DNA from 4 places in the Kitasatospora sp. NPDC058184 genome. Region 2 is predicted to be linked to each of the others. Evidence: riboswitches for the same ligand, from Rfam matches in the RefSeq annotation. Region 2 holds a riboswitch; each other region holds the start of a gene.
What was found. A riboswitch is a leader RNA that binds a small molecule or an ion and turns the genes downstream of it on or off. The one in region 2 is predicted to bind cyclic di-AMP.

Region 1 (5,720 bases), on a different contig from region 2:
GCCGTCGCGCTCGTCGAGCCGGCCGAAGCAGAGGCCGCGCTCGACCGCCTCCAGCCGGGCGGCGTGGCGGGCGGCTTCGCGGGCGCGCACCTCGCGCTCCAGCCGGGCCTGGTGGGTGCCGCCGGATCCGGCGCCGTCGTGGGCGCCGTCGGCGGTGCGGCGGGCCCGTTCGCGCTCGGCGTCCAGCCGGGCGTAGAGCCGGGTGAGGTGGGCCTGCTCGGTGCGCAGGGCCGCGGCGAGGGCGCTGGAGTCCCGCGTGGTCACTGGCGGTTCGCTCATCGGTGTGGTATCCTTGCGGTGAGAAGGCTGTGAAGCGTCATCTGAAAGGCGCTCAATTGACCCAGCCTACCCCACTCCGCCGACGTCCGGCGTGACCTCGGCTGTTACTCTTGCGAAGCGTGAGCGCGAAGCCCCAGATCCCCAATGTCCTGGCCTCCCGGTACGCCTCGGCGACCCTGGCCCAGCTGTGGTCCCCCGAGCACAAGGTGGTCCTCGAGCGCCACCTGTGGCTCGCCGTCCTGAAGGCCCAGCAGGACCTCGGCGTCGAGGTTCCGGCGACCGCCGTCGCCGACTACGAGCGGGTGATCGACCAGGTCGACCTCGGCTCGATCGCCGCCCGTGAGCGGGTCACCCGCCACGACGTGAAGGCCCGGATCGAGGAGTTCAGCGAGCTCGCCGGGCACGAGCAGATCCACAAGGGAATGACCTCCCGGGACCTGACCGAGAACGTCGAGCAGCTGCAGATCCGCCAGTCTCTGGAGCACGTGCGGGACCGCACGGTGGCCGTGCTGGTGCGCCTGGCCAAGCTGTCCGCCCAGCATGCCGAGCTGGTCATGGCCGGCCGCTCGCACAACGTGGCCGCGCAGGCCACCACCCTGGGCAAGCGGTTCGCGTCGATCACCGACGAGCTGCTGGTCGCCTTCCGCCGCCTGGAGGAGCTGATCGCCCGCTACCCGCTGCGCGGGATCAAGGGCCCGGTCGGCACCGCCCAGGACATGCTCGACCTCCTCGGTGGCGACACCGACAAGCTGGCCGAGCTGGAGCGCCGGGTCGCCGGGCACCTCGGCTTCGAGAACGTGCTGACCAGCGTCGGCCAGGTCTACCCGCGCTCGCTGGACTTCGAGGTGCTCACCGCCCTCGTCCAGCTGGCCGCCGCGCCGTCCAGCCTGGCCAAGACCATCCGCCTGATGGCCGGCCACGAGCTGGTCACGGAGGGCTTCAAGGAGGGCCAGGTCGGCTCCTCCGCGATGCCCCACAAGATGAACACCCGCTCCTGCGAGCGCGTCAACGGCCTGGCCGTCATCCTGCGCGGCTACGCCTCGATGACCGGCGAGCTGGCCGGCGACCAGTGGAACGAGGGCGACGTCTCCTGCTCGGTGGTGCGCCGGGTCGCGCTGCCGGACGCGTTCTTCGCCTTCGACGGCCTGCTGGAGACCTTCCTGACCGTCCTCGACGAGTTCGGCGCCTTCCCCGCGGTGATCGAGGCTGAGCTGGACCGCTACCTGCCGTTCCTCGCCACCACCAAGGTGCTGATGGGCGCGGTGCGCGCGGGCGTCGGCCGGGAGACCGGGCACGAGGTCATCAAGGAGCACGCCGTCGCCTCCGCGCTGGCGATGCGCGCGGGCGCCCGGGAGAACGAGCTGCTGGACCGGCTGGCCGCCGACGAGCGGATCCCGCTGGACCGGGCCGCGCTGGACGCGCTGCTCGCCGACCGGCTGTCCTTCACCGGCGCGGCCGGCGCCCAGGTCGCCGAGGTGGTCCGCCAGGTGGAGGCCGTCGCGGCCGCCTACCCGGAGGCCGCCAAGTACGCGCCCGGCGACATCCTCTGACGTCTCGTCAGCCCTGAGTCGAGGGCCCCGCCGCCGGACCGGTGGCGGGGCCCTCGCGCGTCGTGGGGACGTGGCCCGGGTCCAGCGGCGGGGTGGTGGTGCCGCACGGCCAGTCGCAGTTCGGCTCGGCCACCTGCTGGTCGTCGGCGGCGAGCACGTTGCCCCGTACGGTCGCGAGGGCGATCAGCCCGCCGGCGGCCAGCAGGCCCGCGCAGATCAGCATCGCGGTGTGGAAGGCGGAGTCGACCGAGGAGGGCACCCGGTAGGCGTCGCCGCTCAGCCCGGCCAGCGCCGGCAGGGCGGCGACCGCGAGCAGGCCGGCCGCGCGGGCGGCGGCGTTGTTGACCCCGCTGGCGATGCCCGCGTGCCGGACCTCGACGGCGGCCAGCACGGTCGCCGTCAGCGGTGCGACCAGCAGCGTCATGCCGCAGCCCATCACCGTGACGGAGGGCAGCACGTCCACCCAGTAGGAGGAGTCCGGGCCGACGCGCAGCATCAGCAGCACCCCGGCGGCGCACAGCAGGGGGCCGACGGTCAGCGGGATGCGCGGGCCGATCCGCTTGCCGAGGCGCCCGGCGCGCGCGGACAGCAGCAGCATCAGCACGGTGATCGGCACCAGCGCGAAGCCCGAGACCAGCGGCGAGAAGCCGGACACGATCTGGAGCTGCACCACCAGCAGGAAGAAGACGCCGCTGAACGCCGCGTACACGCACAGGGTGACCAGGTTCACGGCGGTGAACAGCCGGGAGGAGAACAGTCCGAGCGGCAGCATCGGATCGGGCGCGCGGCGCTCGACCGCCACGAAGGCGACGCCGAGCGCCACTCCGAGCACCCCGCTGACCCAGACGGCGGGGGACAGGCCCTCGCCGGCCGCCGTCAGCGCGTAGGTGATCGCGCCGAGGGCGAGGGCGGCGAGCACGGCGCCGAGGACGTCGAAGCGGCCGGAGGCGCCCTCGTCCCGGCTCTCCGGCACCGACCGGGTGGTGACCGCGATCACGGCGGCGGCGAGCGGCAGGTTCAGCAGGAAGATCCAGCGCCAGCCGGGGCCGTCCACCAGCCAGCCGCCGAGGAAGGGGCCGACCGCCGCCGACACCCCGCCGAGGCCGGACCAGAGCCCGACCGCCGCCGAGCGGTCGTCAGGGTGGAAGACGGCCTGGAGCATGGCGAGCGAGCCGGGGGTGAGCAGCGCCCCGCCGATGCCCTGGACGGCGCGGGCGGCGATCAGCACGTGGATGTTCGGCGCGGCGGCGCAGGCCGCGGAGGCGACGGCGAACCAGACCACGCCGATCAGGAAGACCTTGCGCCGCCCGTAGCGGTCGCCGAGCGCGCCGCCGAGCAGGATCAGGCCCGCCAGGGTGAGCAGATAGGCGTTCAGGGTCCATTGCAGGGACGCGAGGGAGGCGCCGAGGTCGGCGCCGATCCGGGGCAGCGCGACGTTCACCACGGTGCCGTCCAGCATCGCCATGCTGGAGCCGAGCACCGTCGCCATTAGTACCCAGCGACCCTGCGCGGTGCCCAGGCGCAGGGTGCCGGCCTCGGAGGTGGCCACGGGCGAATCCTGCGCTGCCGAGGCGCACGTGACAAGGGTCACCGGTGGGTGTGTTGGCGGCTGGCGGTGCGTGAGCGGACGGGTGCGCGGCGTGGCCGATCTCGGCGCAGGGTCGTGGATCAGTGGCGGGGGGTGAATGGGTTGTGTACGCACCGTGGGCCCGGGCCTGCGGAGGGTCACTGGGACAGGGGCGATCGTTGCCGTTTCAAGAGATCGACATTGCTTCACCCGAACGGATGGGTTTTAGTTCAGCGACCGCCCGGCCAGTCCGGACGGATCCGCCGGGTGGAACGCCGAGTCCTGCCGCTGCCCGGTGGTTCGAAACGAACTCTGTACGGCAGGAGCGGGGGACCCACAGGTAAGTCGCCGGACCGGAGTTCGTGCCTCAGGGCGCGGGCGTCCAGGACCGGCTTGGGGTGAAGCCGCGCAAGCGGCCGGGCAACTCCAGCCCGAACCCGACAGCTCACCTCGCAGGCGTCGGAGAGGAAAATTCCATGCCTGCACAGGCTCGTCGTATCGCCCTGCCCCGCGCCGCCCGCATCGGCATCGCCACCGCCGTCACCGGTGTGTCCTTCGCCCTCCCGCTCGTCACCGCGATGAGCGCCCAGGCCCACACCCCGGCCGCTCCGGCCGCCGCCTCCACCGAGGTCAAGCAGGCCGCGCAGGCCGCCGCTCCGGCCGCCCAGGCCGCGCAGGAGAGCTACCGCGTCGTCAGCGGTGACACCCTGTCCAAGATCGCCGACGCCAGGAACGTCGAGGGCGGCTGGCACGCGCTGTACGAGCAGAACCGCTCGGTCGTCGGCGCCGACCCGAACCTGATCTTCCCGGGCCAGCAGCTCGCGCTGTCCGGCCACGCCGCCGCGCCGGCCGCCGACGCCGCCCCGGCGAAGCCCGCCGCTCCGGCCAAGCCCGCCAAGCCGTCCGCTCCGGCGACCCAGGCCGCCAAGCCGCAGGCCCAGGTCCAGGTGCAGACCGAGGCCGCCAAGCCCTCCGCGCAGCTCGAGACCCAGCTCCAGGTCGCCGTTCCGGCCCAGGCCGTGACCGCCACTCCGGTCGCCGCCGCCACCTCCGGCTTCGTCGCCCCGCTGGCCGGCCCGCGGCTCGGCACCGCCTACGGCGTGGCCGGCTCGATGTGGGCTTCCGGCCACCACACCGGCCAGGACTTCGTCGCCTCCACCGGCACCCCGCTGCGCGCCGTCGCCAACGGTGTCGTGGTCAAGGCCGGCAACGGCGGCGCCTACGGCAACGAGGTCGAGATCAGGCTCGCCGACGGCCACTACGCCGAGTACGCGCACCTCTCCTCGATCGGCGTGAGGATCGGTCAGACCGTCACCGCCGGCCAGCAGATCGGCCTCTCCGGCGCCACCGGCAACGTGACCGGCCCGCACCTGCACTTCGAGATCCGCAACGGCTCGGAGTACGGCTCGGACATCAACCCGGTCGCCTACCTGCGCGCGCACGGCGTCGCGCTCTGACCCCGAGAGCTCCGGGGTACCAGGAACCACCGCCGCTGCGGGCGAACCGATCGCCCGGGATGGTCATGTCGGGTGACCGCTCGACCGGGTGATCGCCGCACGGCGGACATGGGCGCGGGACACGCCCAGGCCGGCCCGGCCGCATGAGGACCTCCTCGTGCGGCCGGGCCGGCCGCTTTCGTTCCCGGGCCCGCCCGGGGTGTTCGATCGATCGAACGAAGCGTCAACTCCGGTGTCCCGCAGGGGGTTCGCCGGGATCTCCGGGCGCCTGCGGGCGCCATGCTGGCGGACGGTCAGCGCCCGGCCGGTCCGGCGGTCGGGCGGGCCGGGAGGCGAGGAGGCCGGATGGCGGTCCGCAGCGGGGGCGTGGCGGGGGAGACGGCCGGGCGGGAGCGGCCCGGGGCGGGCGGGGTCGACCGGCTGAAGGCGGACTCGGTCGGCCTGGTCGGCGTGGTGTTCATGGCGCTCGCCACCGCCGCCCCGATCACCGCGATGACCGGCAACCTGCCGATCATCGTCGGTCAGGGCAACGGCGCGGGCGCGCCCGCCGCGTACATCGTGGCGACCGTGGTGCTGACGGTGTTCTCGGTCGGCTACGTGGCGATGGCCCGGCACATCACCGCGGCCGGCGCGTTCTACGGCTACGTCTCGCACGGGCTGGGGCGGGTGGCGGGGATGGCCTCGGGGCTGCTCGCGGTGCTCGCGTACGTCGTCACCGAGGCCGCGGCCCTCGGCTTCTTCGCGTACTCGCTGCGCGGGCTGGTCCGTTCGCAGCTGGGGGTGGACGTCGGCTGGGGCTGGTACGCGCTGTTCGGGGCGGCGGTGATCGGGGTGATGGGCTGGTTCGACCTGCATCTGACGGCCAGG
Region 2 (5,720 bases):
CCACCTGGCGGCCGAAGCCGCTGAGCCGCCCGTACGCCTCCGGGTTGACCAGCACCCGGTCCGCCGGGGTGTGCCAGGGCGCGCCGGGGGCGGCCACGGTGACCGCCGCCATGCCCGTCCAGCCGGCCGGGTCGCCCTCCAGCAGCCGGGCGAACTGCTCCTCGGTGGCCGGCCGCTCCAGCAGCAGCCGCTCCGGCCAGGCGCCGCCCCAGACCTCGGTGACGGCGGGCACCGCCCGGTCCCCCACCGCGACCAGCTCGGCCTGGTCGGGTCCCGCGGCCGGCCCGACCACCAGGCAGTGCGCGCCCGGCGAGGACCGGAGCGGCCCGAAGTCCCACGGCGCGGGCGGCCCGGACGCGCTCTCCTCGCGCTCGACCCGCCAGCCGTCCCCGGCCCGTACCAGCCCGATCCGGCGCGGGTACACCACCGGGTGCTCGTCGTACCCGGCGATCCGCACCGCCAGGTCGGCGGCGGCGGTCACCCGCTCCCCGCCGGCGGCGCCGAGCACCAGGTTGCGGTACCCGGCCTCGGCCACCGGCAGCCCGGCCCAGGGCGGGGCCGAGCGCGCCCGCTCCGCCAGCGCGGCGGCCACCTCGGCGCGCCGGTCCACCGGCCGCGCCGCGGGCGCCGGCGGGGCGGCCGGCGGCAGCGACAGCTGGGCCAGCCCGCCGGCCGCGAGCAGCAGCGCGCCCCGCCGGGACAGCACGCGGCGGGGGCGACGTATGGCGGCGGGTCCGGCGGGGCCGGACGGCGGGGCGCTCAGAGCCGGACCACCCCGGAGACCGGCATGGCGGTGACGCTCTCGTAGCGGACCCTGGCGCCCGGGCGGGGGGCGTGCACGATCACGCCGCCGCCGGCATACATGCCGACGTGGTGCATGTCCCGGTAGAAGATCACCAGGTCTCCCGGTCGCGCTTCGGACAGGCTGATCCGCTGCCCGGCGTACGCCTGGGCCTGCGAGGTGCGCGGCAGGGTCACTCCGGCCTGCCGCCAGCTGTAGTACATCAGACCGGAGCAGTCGAACGCGTGCGGGCCGGTGGCCCCGTAGACGTACGGGGAGCCGATCATCCGCACCGCGGCGGCCAGCGCGGCCGCCCCGCGCTCGGAGGCGGGCGGGGCGGTGCCGAGGTCCAGCCGGTCGGTGCCCCGGGTGGCGCGCTGCTCGGCGTCCCGGGCGTCCTGGACCGCCAGCCGGGCCCGCTCGACGGTGCCCAGGCCGTTCAGCAGCTTCTGCGCGCCGGCCAGCCGCTGCTGGACCTGCTGCTTGCTGTCGGCGAGCGAACGCCGGGTCCGGTCCAGCTCGGCGAGCTTGTCGGCCGCCTCGGTGCGGCGCTGGTCGAGCCGGCGCTGGCGGGTGATCAGCTCGTGCAGGGTCTCCTGCTGGCGCACGGCGGCCTGGCCCTGGGTGCGGGCGCGGGCCAGGTAGCCCTCCGGGTCGGGCGAGAGGATGAGCTGGGCGGTCTGGGTCATCCCGCCGCCGCGGTACTCGGCCCCGGCCACCATCGCCAGGTCGCCGCGCAGCCCGTTGAGCTGGTCCTGGGCGAGGGCGATCTCGCCCTGGAGGATCGTGGTCTCGCCCTGGAGCCGCCGCTGGGCCTCCTGCGCGGCGTTGAACCTCTCGGACGCCTGCTCGGCCTCGTCGTACAGCTGCTCGACCTGCGTCTTGACGTCCTGACGGTCGCCCGGGTCGGGGCTGGCGGGGGCCGCCTGGGCGCTGCCTCCGGTGGCCGCGCCCAACGCGGTGGCGGCGGCCGCGGTCAGCACCAGCGCCCGGGCGAGCAGTTGGGAACGGCGGTGCACGGGCATGGCGGCAGCGGCTCCAATCCTGCGGCGCGGCCCCCGCCGCCGCACCGGGACGGGCGGCCGTCGAGCGGGAGTCCGGTGGCAGACGTTAGCGAGTCCGGGCAAGCGAGTCCAAACCCCTCCCAACCCGAATATTCACTCCCTAATCGGACATCAGATCGAGCCGCCGGAAAAGCCGCAGGCCCGGCCTCCCCTGGGGGAGACCGGGCCTGGAGACGTCCGAGCGGGGATCAGACCCGCACGATGCCGGTCAGCGGCATGTTGGTGACCGCCTCGTAGCGCACCGACGCGCCCGGCTTGGGCGCGTGCAGCACCTGGCCGTTGCCGGCGTAGATGCCGACGTGGTGGGCGTCGGTGTAGAAGATCAGCAGGTCGCCGGGCTGGGCCTTGGAGAGGTCCGTCCCGAGCCGGGTGCCGGCCGAGGCCTGCGCCTGCGAGGTGCGCGGCAGCGACACGCCGGCCTGGTTGTACGCCCAGACCATCAGACCGGAGCAGTCGAAGGAGCCCGGGCCGGTGGCGCCCCAGACGTACGGGCTGCCGATCTTGGAGGCGGCGGCGGACAGCGCGGCGGCACCGCGCGAGCTGCCGGGGGCCACGTTCACCGGAGCGGTGGTCGTGGGGGCCGAGAGGCTGCCGCGGCTGTTGTCGCGGGAGGCGCGGTCGGCCTGCTGCTGCTGGGCCTGGGCGGCGTCGGCCTTGGCCTTGGCCTCGGCGGCGGCCTTCTCCTCGGCCTGGCGCAGCGCCTGGCGGTCCTGCTCGGTCAGCGTGTTGAGCAGGTCCTGGGCCGCCTTCAGCTTGCCCTGGACCTCGTCCTTGGAGGCCTTCAGCTGCTGGGTGGTCGACTCCAGCTCGGCGAGCTTGCCCTGGGCCTCGTTGCGGTCCTGGTCGAGCTTGCGCTGCTGCTCCTGGAGCTCCTTCAGCTGACCCTTCTGGGTGCTGCCGGCCTGGTTCAGCGCGTCGGCCTGGCTGAGGAAGCTGTCCGGGCTGGAGGAGAACATCAGCTGGACGGTGGGGGATATCCCCCCGTTGCGGTACTGCTCGCCGGCGATCTCGGCGAGGCCGCCCTGGAGCTCGGTGACCTGGGCCTGCTGACGGGCCACCTGGTCCTGCAGGCCGGAGACCTGCTTCTCCAGGTCCTGCTGCTTGGCCTGGGCGGCGTTGTAGTTCTCGGTCGCGACCTCGGCCTGCTCGTTGAGCTGGTCGACCTGCCCCTTGACCTGTTCCTTGGTCGGCTGCGGGTCCGCGTGGGCACCCTGCGCGGAGAGGACGACGGCTGCGGCGGCGACGCCGGTCAGGATCGAGACCCGGGCGCGGCCGGCGGGCTTGGGACGACGATGGGACGCCACGAAGGCGGACTCCTTCTTCCTACGGCCGCCTACCGGGTGAGCTGACGGGTTCGGGCCGGAAGCATGCCCTACGACGCCTCACGGCCGTTCCACCGGCCGACCTGGCGCCGATTCACCCCGGAGGAACGTGGTTCCCCGGCTCCGCTCCGCAGCGCCCCCTACCACTGGGCTCCCCTGTCGGACAGTCGCTTCGACCTGTCCCGCTGCCTTGCGAACTCGACGGTAACCACCGCCGCCACCCTGGCTGGGCGATCGACAGTGCGGTGGTTCGGAGCATGACCCTAGTAACTGAACCGTGATCGGTTCAAATCCTTGTCAGAAAAAAGACAGAAGATTACCCAAGTTCCTTTGTGAAAATGACCGATGGTGACCATTGACGCACACAAGGCTGATCGGTTCTCACCATGTGGTCGTCGAAGGGCCGGAAACCCGAAACGCCACCCCGAACGGGGGTGGCGCTTTTCACAGGCCCCCGCGGGAGCCCCTCGGGCATGTCGGTCCGTCAGACCCGGCGGATGGTGTTGATCGACATCGCGTCGGCCTTCATCACCTTCACCACGTCACCGGTGTGCGGCGCGTGGACCACCATGCCGTTGCCGATGTACATCCCGACGTGGTGCATGTCGGGGCCGTAGATCACCAGGTCGCCCGGCTGGGCCTGGTCCAGCGAGGGGATCCGGGTGCCGTAGTGGCCCTGCTCCTGCGAGGTGCGCGGCAGCGAGACGCCCGCCTGCCCGTACGCCCAGACCATCAGGCCCGAGCAGTCGAAGGTGGTCGACCCGGTGGCGCCCCACACGTACGGCGAGCCCTGCTTGCTCATCGCCTTGGCCAGCGCCGTGGCCGCGTAGCCGCTGGCCGGCGGCAGGCTGCCGAGGTCGACCCGGTCGCTGCCGCGCGAGGCGCGGTCGTCCTGCGCCTGCTGGGCCCGCAGCGCGGCGCGGTCGGCGGAGCTCAGCGAGTTCAGCAGGTCCTGGGCGGCCTTCAGCTTGGTGTTGACGTCCGACTTGGCCTGGTTCAGGTCCTTGGTGGTGGTGTCCAGCGAGGCGAGCACGGCGGCCGCCTCGGTCTTCTCCTGGTCCAGCCGGCGCTGCTGGTCCAGCAGCCCCTTGAGCGCCTCGGCCTGACTGGTGCTGGCCTGCTGGACGGTGGAGGCCTTGTCCAGGTAGCCGGACGGGTCCGAGGAGAGCATCAGCTGGACGGACGGGTCGATGCCGCCGCTGCGGTACTGCTCGCCCGCCACCTCGGCGAGGCCGCCCTGGAGCTGGGTCATCTGCTCCTGGCCGCGGGCCACCTGGTCCTGCAGCTGGTCGGCCTGCTTGCGCAGCTGGTCGGCCCGCTCCTTGGCGCCGTTGTACTTCTCGGCCGCCTGCTCCTGCTCCTCCTGGAGCTGGTCGATCTGCGCCTTGACGTCCGTCTTGTTCGGCTGCGGCGCGGCGTGCGCGGCCACCTGGGCGGAGAGGGCGACCGCGGTCGCAGCGGCCGCGGTGAGCACGGAGATCCGTGCGCGGCTCGGCTGCTTGGGACGGCGGTGGGAGGCCAAGGGACCGGCTCCTTCTTCCAACGGGCTCACCTGATGGGATGAGATTCCGGAAAATAGGTTTGACGCCAGACCCTAGTGAAGATCTATCCGTTTTGCCACTCCCCCGAAGGCGTGAACTCCGGTCCCCACACTGACTTCACCGGACTCGCACAATGCTCCGAAACAGGCCCTGACCAGGCATCATGCGAACCTCCCCGGGTTCAGGGCCGGGCCAGCCGGTTCAGCAGCAGCACCGACGCCACGGGGCGCGCGCCCGCCTTCCGCACGCCCTCCGCGACCTCCCGGTCGGTGGACACCACCACCACCGGACGGCCCTGCGGCTCGGCCCGCACCAGACGGCGGATCAGCTCGTCGGCCGTCTCCCCGGTCCGGCTGAACCGCACCCGGACCCCGCGCGGTGGCGCCATGATCACCGGGACGTCCAGGTCCTGCCCGTCGAACACGCAGGTGACCTCCGCCTGGGTCCGCTGGGCCAGCATCGCCAGCCCGCCCAGCAGCCGGATCCGCTGCTGCTCCAGCGGCAGCGTCGGATAGCCGGTCTTGGTCACGTTGTAGCCGTCCACCACCAGGTGCACCTGGGGGATCGCCAGCAGCTGGTCCAGCAGCGCCGGATCGTCCTCGGCCAGCCCGCGCCGGGCCACGTCGTGCGGCGAGGCCGCCCCCGGCACCACCGCCTCCACCAGGTCCGCCGGGCGGATCTGGGCGACCGGCAGCGCCAGCTCCCGCTGGAGCCCCTGGGCCGACTGCAGCACGGTGTCCAGCAGCAGCCGCAGCCGCATGTCCTCCACGCTGCGCCCCTCACGGGCCGAACGGCGGCCCTGCTCGGCCGCGTTCTCCAGCTCCAGGACCCGGTGCCGGAGCCGGCGCGCCTCGCTCTCGGCCGCGCCGCGCTCGGCCGCGGCCTGCGCCTTCAGCGCGTCCAGCTCGCCGGCCACCCGGCGGGTCTCGGCCTGCGCCCGGCGGGTGTCGCTCTCCAGCGACCGCACCCTCTTGCGCAGCGACTCGGCCTCCCTGCGGACGCCGTCGGACTC
Region 3 (5,720 bases), on a different contig from region 2:
GTCACCGCGAAGCTGAACACCGCCCAGGGGAGCATCAGCACCTGGTACAGCACGGCCTTCCAGCCGGCCCCGTCCGCCAGCCGCGCGGTGACCGCGCCCCAGCTGCCCTGGCGGACCCGGCGCACCGGCTCCGGGCCGGGGACGTCCAGGGCCAGCATGCCGCGCACCCGGGCCCGCTCCAGCCGGCCGAAGCCGCGGGCCGTGGCGGTCAGGGCGCCCAGCACGGGCAGCCCCAGCGCGGTGACGAAGGTGGCGAGGCCGAAGCAGAACATCGTGACCGCGACGGCGAAGCCGAGGATCGCCACCGGCAGACCGGTGAGCGCGTAGCCGACCTCGCGGTAGTAGTACGCCGAGAACGGGGCCCGCCACAGGGCCGGACGCCGCTCGGTCCGCCGGGCCCGGACGGGGCGCGGGTCGTCACCGCGACCGCCCAGAACGTCCCACTCCCGGTCCTCCACGCTGCGGCTGCTGCTCATGTTCCCGGCCCCCGGCCCCTCGTGCTGTCGTCTGTCGCTCGTTCGTCCCGCTGACTGCGTCCAGTCTGGTGGACGCGCCGCCCGGCCGTGATCCGGAGGCCTGGCGGATCCGGGGTGGGGTTAACCCCCCTCCACCCGGGCGGCCGGGCCCGGCCACTCCTCGGCGAGCAGCGTGAAGAGGTACGCGTCGGACCGGTCGCCGCCCGCGGACCCGGCGGACCGGACCCCGCCCTCGGACCCGTCGGACCGAGGCCGCCCCTCCGGCCGGAAGCCCAGCCGGGTGAGCACCCGGCCGGGGGCCGGGTTGGCCGCGGCGGTCCGGGCGGTCAGCCGGTGCAGGCCCAGGGTGCCGAAGGCGAAGTCGCGGAGCAGGCCGACGGTCTCGCCCGCGTAGCCCCGGCCCCAGGACCCGCGGGCCAGCACGCACCCGAGGTCGGCGGCGCCGTGCCCGTCGAGGGTGAGCGCGGCCTGCCCGATCGGCGTCGCGTCCCCGGGCTCCTCGGCGTCGGCGAGCCTGGTGACGGCGAGCCGGTAGGTGTCCCGCTCCTCGGCCATCGCCTCCTCCAGGTAGAGCTCGATCTGGTCGGCGCAGTCCTCCCGGCCGCTCGGCCCGAAGGGCAGGTGGCGGGTGACCTCGGGGTCGCCGAACAGCGCGTGCAGCGCGTCCACCTCCTCCTCGGTGTGGTGGTACTCGCGGACGGCCAGGCGCGGGCCGGTGAGTCGTACGGGGACCATGGCTGCCGACCCTATCCCCGCCCGGCGGCTACCGTTCGGACTATGAACGACGAAGACCTGCGGCTCGCCCCGCGCACCAAGGCCGCCGACCTGCTCGCCTGGGCGGCCGAGCAGGGCCGCGCGCCGGTGGCCGAGGGGCCGCTGCGCGCGGTGCTGGCGCTGCTGGAGCTGGGCGAGGGCAGGATGCACGACGGCTGGCCCGAACTGACCTCCGACGCGGTGGAGCACCTGCTGTACGAGCGGCTCCACCTGTACGTCCAACCCGCGCCCGAGGAGGACCCGTTCGCCTACGGCGACGCCGTCCGGCTGCTGGTCGACCACCAGCGGGCGTCCCGGCGGCTGAACGCCAAGCGCCAGGAGCGGCTGCACGCGGAGGCCGAGTGGCAGGGCGAGGTCGCGGCCGGGCTGCTGCGCCGCGCCGACCTGGTGACCTGGCCCCGGCTGTACGCGCTGCTGCTGCACGCGTACGGGGTGGACGTCACGGACCCGGCGGCGGTGCGGGACTGGCTGGCCGGCTTCGGGGAGCTCCCGGAGGAGGAGCGGCTGGCCGCGTACGAGGCGCTGGCACCGGCCGGCTGGCTGGACGAGCCGGACGAGCAGGGCTGGGGCCCGGGCCGGGTGCTGTCGGTCGGCATGGCCACGGACGGCGCGCGGCGGCTGCTGGAGCAGGGCCTGATGCGGCGCAGCTACCGCAACCTGGCGGAGCTGACCGCGCTGGGGCGGCCGATGCCGGAGGAACTGGCCGGGGACTTCGGGCGGTTCGAGGAGGCGGCGGTCGAGGCGGCGCTCGACCTGTTCGGCGAGTGGACGGTGCCGGGGCTGCCGCAGCTGCTGGTGACGGAGTTCCCGGAGCTGGCGCCGGAGCCGGGCCAGGAGGAGATCGAGGCGTACCTGGCGCAGCTGCCCGCCGAGGAGTGAGACGCCGCGCGGAAGCCCCCGGTCCGGTGCTGGTGCTCCGGGCCGGGGGCTTCGCGCTGGGTCCGCCCGGGCGGGTGCCTCAGGGCGGGTGCGTCAGGGGTTGAGGCCGCGCTGCTGGAGCCAGGGCTCCGGGTCGACCGGGGCGCCGCCGCCGGGGCGGACCTCCATGTGCAGGTGCGGGCCGGTGACGTTGCCGGTCGCGCCGACCTTGCCGATCTGCTGGCCGGCGGCGACCTTGCCGGAGCCCTTGGTGATCGCGGAGAGGTGGCAGTACCAGATCTCGGTGCCGTCGGGCAGGGTCTCGACGATCCGGTAGCCGTACGAGCCGGCCCAGCCGGCCGAGGTGATGGTGCCCTGGCCGAGCGCGTGGACCGGGGTGCCGGTGTCGGCGGCGAAGTCCAGGCCGGTGTGCAGGTTGGCCCAGTAGCGGGCGCTCTGGCCGTAGTGGGCGGAGAGCCGGTAGTCCGTCACCGGGAGGGTGAGGGCGGCGGCCTTGGCCCGCTCGGCCTCCTCGGCGGCGCGCTTGGCCTCGGCCTCCTTGGCGGCGGCCTTGGCCTCCGCCTCCTGGGCGGCCTGGAGCCGGGCGGTCTCCTCGGCGGCGGTGCGCTGGCTGTCGGCCTGGTTCTGGATGCGGGCGGCGAGCGCGAGGCCGGGGTCGGCGGAGAGGGCGACCGCCGTCTCGTCCGGGGCCTCGATGGCGGGGGCGGCGGCCGGGGTCGCCGAGGTGAAGCCGGTGGCACCCAGGGTGGCGGCGACGGCGGTGACGCCGAGCAGCGGGGAGGTTCCGCGGGTCTGACGCGGCATCCGGTGGCGGTTGGTCTCGGCCTCCGCGGCGAAGTCCTCCGGGCCGAAGGCCTCGGGGCCGTCCGGGCCGGGGTGGTCGAGGAGCTGGGTACCGGCTGCGAAGCCGGCCGGGTGTGCCGGGGTGTGCGTCGACGCCACGGAGGCGCGCTCCTTTCCTTCCTTCGCGCCTACCGGGTTAGCTGACGGGTTCGGAGCAGGAAGGTCTCCTACGGCCGGGCCGGAGCCCCGCCGATTCACCCCAAGGAACGTGGTTCCCCGGCTCCCTGACCTGCCCGGAGGCCGGTCGGTGGGATTAGGCGACGGCGCACGGTGCCGTCTGGGTACGGCGTTGACAACCGCGCTGCGTTATCAAACGTTAATCCTAGGAGGCTCTGATTCCAAGCCATCCGTTCGGAGCAGCCCCGCGGCAGGTGATCGGACGTCAACGAACGGTCCCTCATGCACGGCCCCATCTGAGTACGCCTACTCATGTGCGGCCCGGCCGGGCCGCAGCATCCTGACGCCATGAGCGCACCGATGCAGACCCGCACCACGGCCGCCTACTACCTCCAGGCCGTCCTGTCCTTCGCCCTGTCGGGCACCGCCCTTGCCGTGGGGATCGTCTACCTGCCGGTCGGCGGGTGGACCCGGGCCTTCCTCGGGCTCGGCCTCCTCTTCACGGTCAGCTCCGCGTTCACGCTGGCGAAGGTGATCCGGGACCGGCAGGAGTCCAACGACATGGTCACCCGGGTGGACCAGGCCCGGCTGGAGAAGCTGCTCAGCGAGCACGACCCGTTCAAGGTCGAAGGGGTCTGACCGCTCCCTTCCCCCTCTTCTCCGACGCCTCCGACGCCTCCGACGCCCGACCGCTTGACGGCTAAGGCTATTAGCCTTAGCTTTATGGCTATCGGCAGCAACGCCGATGCCCCGCACCGGCGGCCCGAGGAGGACCCCATGAACGGCACCATCACCCCGAGCACCCAGTACCTCACCGTCCCCGGCGGCCGGATCGCCTACGACGACACCCGGCAGGGCGACGGCACCCCGGTCGTCCTGCTCCCCGGCATGCTCGACAGCCGGGCCGCGTACCGGCACCTGCGCCCGCTGCTCGTCGCCGCCGGCCACCGGGTCGTCACCATGGACCTGCGGGGCTTCGGCGAATCCTCGATCACCTGGGACGACTACGGCCCGGCCGCCCTCGCCGGCGACGTCCTCGCCCTGCTCGACCACCTCGGCATCGAACGCGCCGTCCTCGCCGGGAACTCGTACACCGGGGCCACCGTCGTCAAGGCCGCCGGGGACGCCCCCGAGCGGGTCGCCGGGATCGTCCTGCTCAACGCCTTCGTCGAGAACCCGCCGCAGGGCGCCCTGATGCGCGGCGCCATGGGCCTGATGGGCGCCGCCCTCGTCCACTGGCCGGCCGCCTGGGGCTTCTACCTGCGCCGGATGGCCTTCCCCGGCGCCAGGCCCGCCGACTTCGACGCGTACGTGGACGGGCTGGTCGCCGCGCTGCGCACCCCGGGCCGGAAGACCGCCACCCGCGGGTACGTCCACGGCGACTCGGCGCCGGTCGGCTGGACGGCCGCGGTGCGGTGCCCGGCCCTGGTCGTCATGGGCAGCAAGGACCCCGACTTCCCGAAGCCGGAGCTGGTCGCCGACCGGCAGGCCGCCGCGCTCGGCGCGCGGAAGGCGATGATCGAGGGGTCCGGGCACTACCCGATGGCCGACAACCCGGCGGCCACCGCGGACGCCCTGCTGCCGTTCCTCGCCGAGCTCGGCTGAGCCCCGCCCGTCCGCTGCCCGCCCCTGCCCGACCTGATCCGTACGGAGAGCCCGAACCCATGCCCCGCGTAGGACTGACCCCCGACCAGGTCGTCGACCACGCCCTCGCCCTCATCGACGAGCAGGGCGCCGAGGCCCTCACCCTGGCCTCCGTCGCCGCCCGGGCCGGGGTCGCCACCCCCTCGCTGTACAAGCACGTCAGCGGCGGCCTCGCCGAACTGCGGCGGCTGATCGCCGTCCGGGTCACCGGGGACCTCGCCGACCGGCTGGCCGGGGCGGCCGTCGGACGCAGCGGGGACGACGCCGTCGCCGCCGTGCTGCGCGCCTACCACGCGTACGCCACCGAGCACCCGCACCGCTACAACGCCCTCCCCCAGGCCCCGCAGCCCGACGACGACCTGGCCCGGGCGGCCGCCCGACTCGTCGGCGTGATCATCGCCGTGCTGCGGGAGTACGGGCTCGACGGCTCCGAGGCGGTCCACGCCGCCCGCACCGTGCGCTCCGTCGCCCACGGCTTCGCCTCCCTCACCACGGCCGGCGCCTTCCAGCTCACCGAGGACCTCGCCACCACCCAGGACCGCCTCATCGCCACCCTCACCACCGGCCTCCGCGCCTGGCCCGCGTAAGCGGCCGGCCCCGCACCGGGCGCTGCACAGGAAGTCGGCCCGGCCGACTTCCCGCGGTGGCGGTGGTGCTGGTGCGGCGGTTCGGTCGGCCTTCGCCGGTGGGGGAAATGGGGTATCAAGGACCAGTGCCCCTGGAGCCCGCCGGCAGTCCGACCGCGCGCAGTGCGATGCGCTGCGTGCGGCTGCTGCTGGGCTGCACCAGCGCGGCCGAGCTGCTCGGCACCGTCCTGGCCGAGGGCCCGAGCTGGATCACCGGCGAGGGGTCCGCGCTGTACCTGCTGGACTCCGCCGGGATGCTCCGGCTGACCGCCTCGCACGGGCTGCCGGACTGGGCGCACGAGCGCTACAGCGTGGTCGACCCGGCCGGTGAGCTGCCCGCCGCGATGGCCCTGCGGCTGCG
Region 4 (5,720 bases), on a different contig from region 2:
CCCGACCCGTCGGGCGGCGCCCTGGGCGAATACGACTTTCCCATGAAGCCGACCGCGGACGGCCGGCTGCCGATCCGAATAAGCCTGGTGCACCGCGCACCCCAGGTGGTCTGCGCGGTGAGCGATCCGAGCAGCACCGGCCCGGTCGCCCGGGAGGCCGACTTCGTCGCCGAATCGGGCCGCGGGCTGCACCTGGTGGAGTCGTTCAGCCGCTCCTGGGGCTGGCACCCGCTGGGCAGCGGCAAGGTGGTCTGGGCGATGTTCGAGGCCGAGTCGGTCGGCGGTTCCCCCCTGGACGGACACCCCGGGCTCGGCGGCCGCTCACCGCTCGACGGTCCCGTCGACGTCGGCGGACGGCATCGGCGCTCGGCCTAGGACGGGCCCCGCGCTCCGAGCGGGTCCTGTACTCCCAGCGGGCCCCGTGCTCCGAGCGGGCCCGGCGTTCCCAGCGGGCCCGGCGTTCCGGACGAGCCCTGACCCCGGGACAGGCCCTGCGCTCCGGAGGAGCCCTGCCTTCGGGACGGACGGCGCGCGGCCGGTCGACGGACACCCCGGGAGGACCGCACCCCGGGCACTTCCAGCAGGCCCCGTCGAGAGCCTCCGGCACCACGGAACCGCGAGCGGCTCGGCGCGGCCGGGCGGGCCGGGCGGCCGGACGGATCCGGGAGAGGCCTCCGGAGCGAAGACATCCGGAGGAGACAAAGACAAAGGCCGTCGTGGTGTCGGCACCCACGACGGCCCCCCGATGATGGAGCACGGCGGCTGGTCAGACCGCCAGGTGGTCGAACTCCCCGTCCTTCGCCCCCAGCAGCAGGGCGGAGATCTCGGCCCGGGTGTAGATGAGGGCGGGGCCGTCCGGGAACCGCGAGTTGCGCATCGCCACATCGCCGCCCGGCAGGGCCGCGAACTCGACGCAGTTGCCCTGGGAGTTGCTGTGCCGGCTCTTCTGCCAGACCACCCCCTGGAGATCGGCGGCGGCCATCCCGTTGTAGGTGTCGTACGAGCCGTGCGTGTCCTGCGAGTCGTGCATAGAAATCTCCCGAAGAGCTCCGGAGTTGTCGTCCAGCGCGGCGCCCCCGGCACCGCCGAAACGAACGGACCGGCCCCGTACCGGTCCGGCACAACGCCTCACTTGACGTGATGATAGCCGCAGTGCACGTGCATCAGCACGGGACATTGCAGGTGCACGAGGCCTTTTACCCGCAGCCGCGAACTCTTCACGGGCCCTTCCCCTGACGGTACGTAAACGGACATAGCCGATGAATCGTCGAGCCCGCGATAACCGGCCGTGAGCACCTCCCCGCTGAATGTTGATCTTCGAATGCCGGGAGTCGCCCACCCGTGACCCTCCGTCAAGCCGGGCTCATGCTGTGAGACATCTCACGCGCCCCGGGTGCAACGCCCGCCCCCTCGGATCACGTCGGGACAAGCACCGGCCACCACGCGGGGGTTGGGCGAAGAATGTCCGGATTGTAGGCAAAGCGCCCGGACCGGCGCCGGAGACGCACCGGGTCCGTACCGCGAGCACGCGAAACCCGTACGGCAGCCGACTGCAAGCCGGACGGGCCGATGTCCTACGATCTCCGGCATGAGCACCGCAGCCATTCCGGGCGCGCCACTGCCCGTCCGTACTCCAGGCTCCCGTGCGCGGGGGCGCCACCGTCGTCCCGAGCGCCCCGAGATCCCGGCCGGCGCCCCGGCCCTGGTGCTCGCCGTGCCCGCGACCGCCGGGCCCGAGTCCCGCTCGGTCGTCGAGGAGCTGCTCTCGATCGTCCGCACCGAGCAGAACGGCGTCCAGACCGCCGTCGGCTACCTCCCCGGTGACGGTGCGGCGGGCGCGAGCGGCGAGGACCGCACCGTGGCCGAGCTGCTGGCCCTGGCCGCCGAGGCCGGGCGGCCGATGCCCGTCCTGGTGCCGCTGGTGCCCGGCCCGCACACCTTCCTGACCGGGCTTCACGCGCTCGCCGCCGAGTACGGCGCGCCCGTCACCGACCCGCTGGGCCCGCACCCGCTGCTGGCCGAGGCCGTGCACGTCCGGCTCTCCGAGGCCGGGCTGGCCCGGGCCGACCGCGCCCGACTGTTCGCCATCGCGACCGCCGCGGACGGCGTGGTGCTGACCACCGTCGGCGGCGAGGACGCGGCCGCCGCGGCCGGCATCACCGGCGTGCTGCTGGCCGCCCGGCTGGCCGTGCCGGTCGTCGCCGCCGCGCTCGACGTGCCCGGCTCGGTGGCCGCGGCCGTCAACCACCTCAAGGACACCGGCTCGCAGCGCCCGGCGCTGGCCCCGCTGGTGATCGGCCCGGAGGCGGACTCCGAGCTGCTCGCCACCGCCGCCGAGGAGACCGGCTGCCCGTCGGCCGCGCCGCTGGGCGCCTACCCGTCGGTCGGCCAGCTGATCGCCTCCACCTACCTGGCCGCGCTGCCCACGCCGTCCCCGGAGGACCTGGCGCGGGCCGAGGCGGAGGCGGCGGCCGCCGCCGAGGCCGAGGGGGTCGTGGAGGGCTCCCGTGGCGCCCACGCGGCCGCCGAGGGGCCTGGCGGACGATAAGGACACCGCGCGCGGGTTCGCGCGCACCGAAGGGCCCGGAACGGATCGCGTTCCGGGCCCTTCCGCGTACTTCCCCCACCCCGTCCGTCCCGTACGGGAGTCACCCGGCAATGAAGGGGAATGTCCGTTCTGGCGCTATTTGAAAGGAAATAGGGAGCGTGGATTCACATGCTCCGATCGCGACCGCTCCCCCACCCGCCGGAGTGCGCCACTCCGCGATTCGACGCACCGTCACGCCACTCCTGAGGCGGAGCCAGTTGTCGGCTTCCACAACAGCATTGCCTGAAAACGATCATTTACGATCATGGTGAGTGGCAATTTTGGCAGTTTCCACTAAACCGTGATGCACATCACAGTGGTTTGCAGTTTGAACTTAAGTCTGATTAACGTGCTCCCCGTTCGTGACCACACGAACCCGGTCATCCGCAACGCCGAGTCCTGCCGTCGGATGTCCTGGAAGCGCGAAAACGCACCACGGCAGGAGCGGGGGACCCACAGGTAAGTCGCCCCGGACCGCTCTCCGGAACGGTCCAGGGCTAGGGGTGAAGCCGTGCTCACCGCACGGCCGGGCAACTCCAGCCCGAATCCGACAGCTCACCTCGCAGGCGTGGGAGAGGACCACGTCTTCATGCTGCCCACCAACGGCACCCGTCTGTCCGGCCGTACCCGTCGCGTGATCGCCGCCCTCGGCGTCGCGGGCGTCGGCCTCACCGTCCCCTGCCTCACCACCGGCACCGCCTCGGCCGCCTCCGTCGCCACCTGGGACAAGGTCGCCCAGTGCGAGAGCGGCGGCAACTGGAGCATCAACACCGGCAACGGCTTCTACGGCGGCCTCCAGTTCACCTCCAGCACCTGGTCCGCCTTCGGCGGCACGGCCTACGCGGCCCGTGCCGACCTGGCCACCAAGGACCAGCAGATCGCCGTCGCCGAGAAGGTCCTCGCCTCGCAGGGCCCCGGCGCCTGGCCGGTCTGCTCGGTCCAGGCCGGGCTCACCAAGGGCGGCGGCGCGGCCGCCGTTGACACCTCGGCGGGTTCGACCGCCGCCAAGCCCGCCGCGCCCGCCCAGAGCGCCAAGCCGGCCGCTCCGGCCGCGAAGCCCAGCGCCAAGCCCGCGCAGCCGCAGACCCCCGCCGCGAAGCCCGCCGCGCCCGCCCAGGGCGACGCACAGGCCTCCACCGACTCCGCCGCCTCCGGCAACCGGAGCGACTGGGTGCAGAAGCGCCAGCAGCAGGCCCAGGGCGGCGACTACACCGTCGTCGAGGGCGACTGGCTGTCCGCGATCGCCGACCAGCACAAGGTGCAGGGCGGCTGGCAGCGGCTGTACGACCTCAACCGCGGCACCCTGACCGAGGGTCCGGACACCATCTACCCGGGCCAGCAGCTGTCCTTCGGCGGCAACGGCCAGGCCCGGGCCGGCCAGTCCTCCGCCGGCACGTCCGGCTCGGACTTCACCTGGTTCGACCGCTCGCAGAAGTCCGGCCAGTCCGCGAACGGCGGTGCCGTGAACGCCCAGCCGACCGCGCAGCCCGAGGCCCCGGCCGCCAAGCCGTCCACCAAGCCGGCCGCGAAGCCCGCCACCAAGCCCGCTCCGCAGCCCCAGGCCCAGACGCAGACCCAGACCCAGGCGCCGGCCGCGACCGGCAGCATGGCCGCCGCGGTCACCTTCGCCCAGTCGAAGGTCGGTCAGGCGTACGTCTACGGCGGCACCGGCAACGGCGGCTGGGACTGCTCCGGCCTGACCCAGGCCGCGCTGCGCGCCGCGGGCATCTCCGTCCCGCGCGTCGCCGCCGACCAGGCCGCCGCCAGCACCCACGTCTCGCTGGACAGCCTCCAGGCGGGCGACCTGCTGTTCTGGTCCAACAACGGCAAGGACTCCGGCGTCTACCACGTCGCGATCTACATCGGCAACGGCAAGTACGTCGAGGCCGCCAACCCGAGCTCGGGCGTCCGCGAGCAGAGCATCGCCAACTGGGCCCCGGACTTCGCCGGCCGGGTCTGAGGACGGCGCACGGTCCACGGCGCACGGCCGACGGATGGCCGGTAACAGCTGACGGGTAACAGATAACAGCTGACAGCTTTCAACATCTGTCAGCTGTTATCCGTCAGCTGTCGGCCGTCGTCCGAACGCTGACCGCCCACCACCCCCGGGGAGAGTCTGGTCGCTCCTCCCCGGGGGTTCCGGCGTTCCCGGGGCCCCGGCGTGCCCGACCGTTCCCGACCGCGGTTCCGCCCCGTTCCGTGGTGGATCGCCGCCCCAGCGGGCATGCTGCTGCTCTGCACCCGAGGAGGAGTCACATGGCCCAGGTCACCGTCACCCTCGACGCGAACCTCGCGATCGACGCGATGATGCTTTCCGGCACCAAGAGCCCCCAGGACGCCGTCGAACTGGTCCTGCGCGACTACCTGGCCCGCGGCCGCCGCACCGAGACCCGTACCGGCGAGGCCGCCGACGGGCACCGCCTGACCGCCGACCGCCCTACCGCCCAGGAGGGCTGAGCCACCCCATGGCCCGGCACGGCCTGCCACGGCCCGCCACGGCCGACCGCGCGCACGCCGACGGGCCCCGGAGAGCGATCGCCCTCCGGGGCCCGTCCGACGGCCGTGGCGGCCGGGGTTCAGCGCGCGCAGGCCCCGGTGGACCCGCGCATCACCAGCTCCGGCTGGAACATGAACTCGCCGCGCTGGGCGGCGTTCCCGCCGACCTCCTCCAGCAGCGCGTCCACCGCCGCCGTGGCCATCGCCTCGACCGGCTGGCGGATCGTGGTCAACGGCGGCTCGGTGAAGGCGATCAGCGGCGAGTCGTCGAAGCCGACCACCGACACGTCCTGCGGCACCGACAGCCCGCGCTGCCGCACCGCCCGGATCGCCCCGAGCGCCATCATGTCGCTCCCGCAGACGATCGCCGTGCAGCCCTTGTCGAGCAGCGCGCCGGCCGCCGCGTGCCCGCCCTCCACGCTGAACAGCGTGTGGTGGACGAGGTTCTCGGCTTCCTCCCGGCCGAGCCCGAGCACCTCGCGCATCGCCGCCGTGAAGCCCTCGATCTTGCGCAGCACCGGTACGTACCGGCGCTGACCGACGGCCAGCCCGATCCGCTCGTGCCCGAGTTCGGCCAGGTGCTGGACGGCCATCCACATCGCGGCGCGGTCGTCCGGCGAGATGAACGGCGCGTCGA

Region 1: another riboswitch for cyclic di-AMP. It lies ahead of ACFVXH_RS29335 (peptidoglycan DD-metalloendopeptidase family protein); the one in region 2 lies ahead of ACFVXH_RS02310 (NlpC/P60 family protein).
Region 3: another riboswitch for cyclic di-AMP. It lies ahead of ACFVXH_RS28190 (M23 family metallopeptidase); the one in region 2 lies ahead of ACFVXH_RS02310 (NlpC/P60 family protein).
Region 4: another riboswitch for cyclic di-AMP. It lies ahead of ACFVXH_RS03340 (transglycosylase family protein); the one in region 2 lies ahead of ACFVXH_RS02310 (NlpC/P60 family protein).

The regions. Positions count from the first base shown of each region.
Region 1 covers NZ_JBHVVE010000018.1:36,359-42,078, forward strand. Annotated here, with positions in the region: gene ACFVXH_RS29320 (HelD family protein) at 1-279, opposite strand, end outside; gene purB (adenylosuccinate lyase) at 399-1,829, shown strand; gene ACFVXH_RS29330 (MFS transporter) at 1,837-3,318, opposite strand; cyclic di-AMP (ydaO/yuaA leader) riboswitch at 3,670-3,870, shown strand; gene ACFVXH_RS29335 (peptidoglycan DD-metalloendopeptidase family protein) at 3,873-4,853, shown strand; gene ACFVXH_RS29340 (APC family permease) at 5,199-5,720, shown strand, end outside.
Region 2 covers NZ_JBHVVE010000001.1:503,869-509,588, forward strand. Annotated here, with positions in the region: gene ACFVXH_RS02300 (hypothetical protein) at 1-706, opposite strand, end outside; gene ACFVXH_RS02305 (NlpC/P60 family protein) at 760-1,806, opposite strand; gene ACFVXH_RS02310 (NlpC/P60 family protein) at 2,034-3,149, opposite strand; cyclic di-AMP (ydaO/yuaA leader) riboswitch at 3,160-3,313, opposite strand; gene ACFVXH_RS02315 (C40 family peptidase) at 3,652-4,689, opposite strand; gene ACFVXH_RS02320 (NYN domain-containing protein) at 4,890-5,720, opposite strand, start outside.
Region 3 covers NZ_JBHVVE010000016.1:202,726-208,445, reverse strand. Annotated here, with positions in the region: gene ACFVXH_RS28205 (sensor domain-containing protein) at 1-476, opposite strand, end outside; gene ACFVXH_RS28200 (GNAT family N-acetyltransferase) at 597-1,211, opposite strand; gene ACFVXH_RS28195 (hypothetical protein) at 1,254-2,129, shown strand; gene ACFVXH_RS28190 (M23 family metallopeptidase) at 2,223-3,071, opposite strand; cyclic di-AMP (ydaO/yuaA leader) riboswitch at 3,084-3,242, opposite strand; gene ACFVXH_RS28185 (YiaA/YiaB family inner membrane protein) at 3,438-3,728, shown strand; gene ACFVXH_RS28180 (alpha/beta fold hydrolase) at 3,813-4,694, shown strand; gene ACFVXH_RS28175 (TetR/AcrR family transcriptional regulator) at 4,754-5,320, shown strand; gene ACFVXH_RS28170 (SpoIIE family protein phosphatase) at 5,446-5,720, shown strand, end outside.
Region 4 covers NZ_JBHVVE010000002.1:13,369-19,088, forward strand. Annotated here, with positions in the region: gene ACFVXH_RS03325 (ATP-binding protein) at 1-375, shown strand, start outside; gene ACFVXH_RS03330 (DUF397 domain-containing protein) at 767-1,030, opposite strand; gene ACFVXH_RS03335 (hypothetical protein) at 1,589-2,548, shown strand; cyclic di-AMP (ydaO/yuaA leader) riboswitch at 2,999-3,169, shown strand; gene ACFVXH_RS03340 (transglycosylase family protein) at 3,156-4,547, shown strand; gene ACFVXH_RS03345 (hypothetical protein) at 4,844-5,044, shown strand; gene ACFVXH_RS03350 (LacI family DNA-binding transcriptional regulator) at 5,164-5,720, opposite strand, start outside.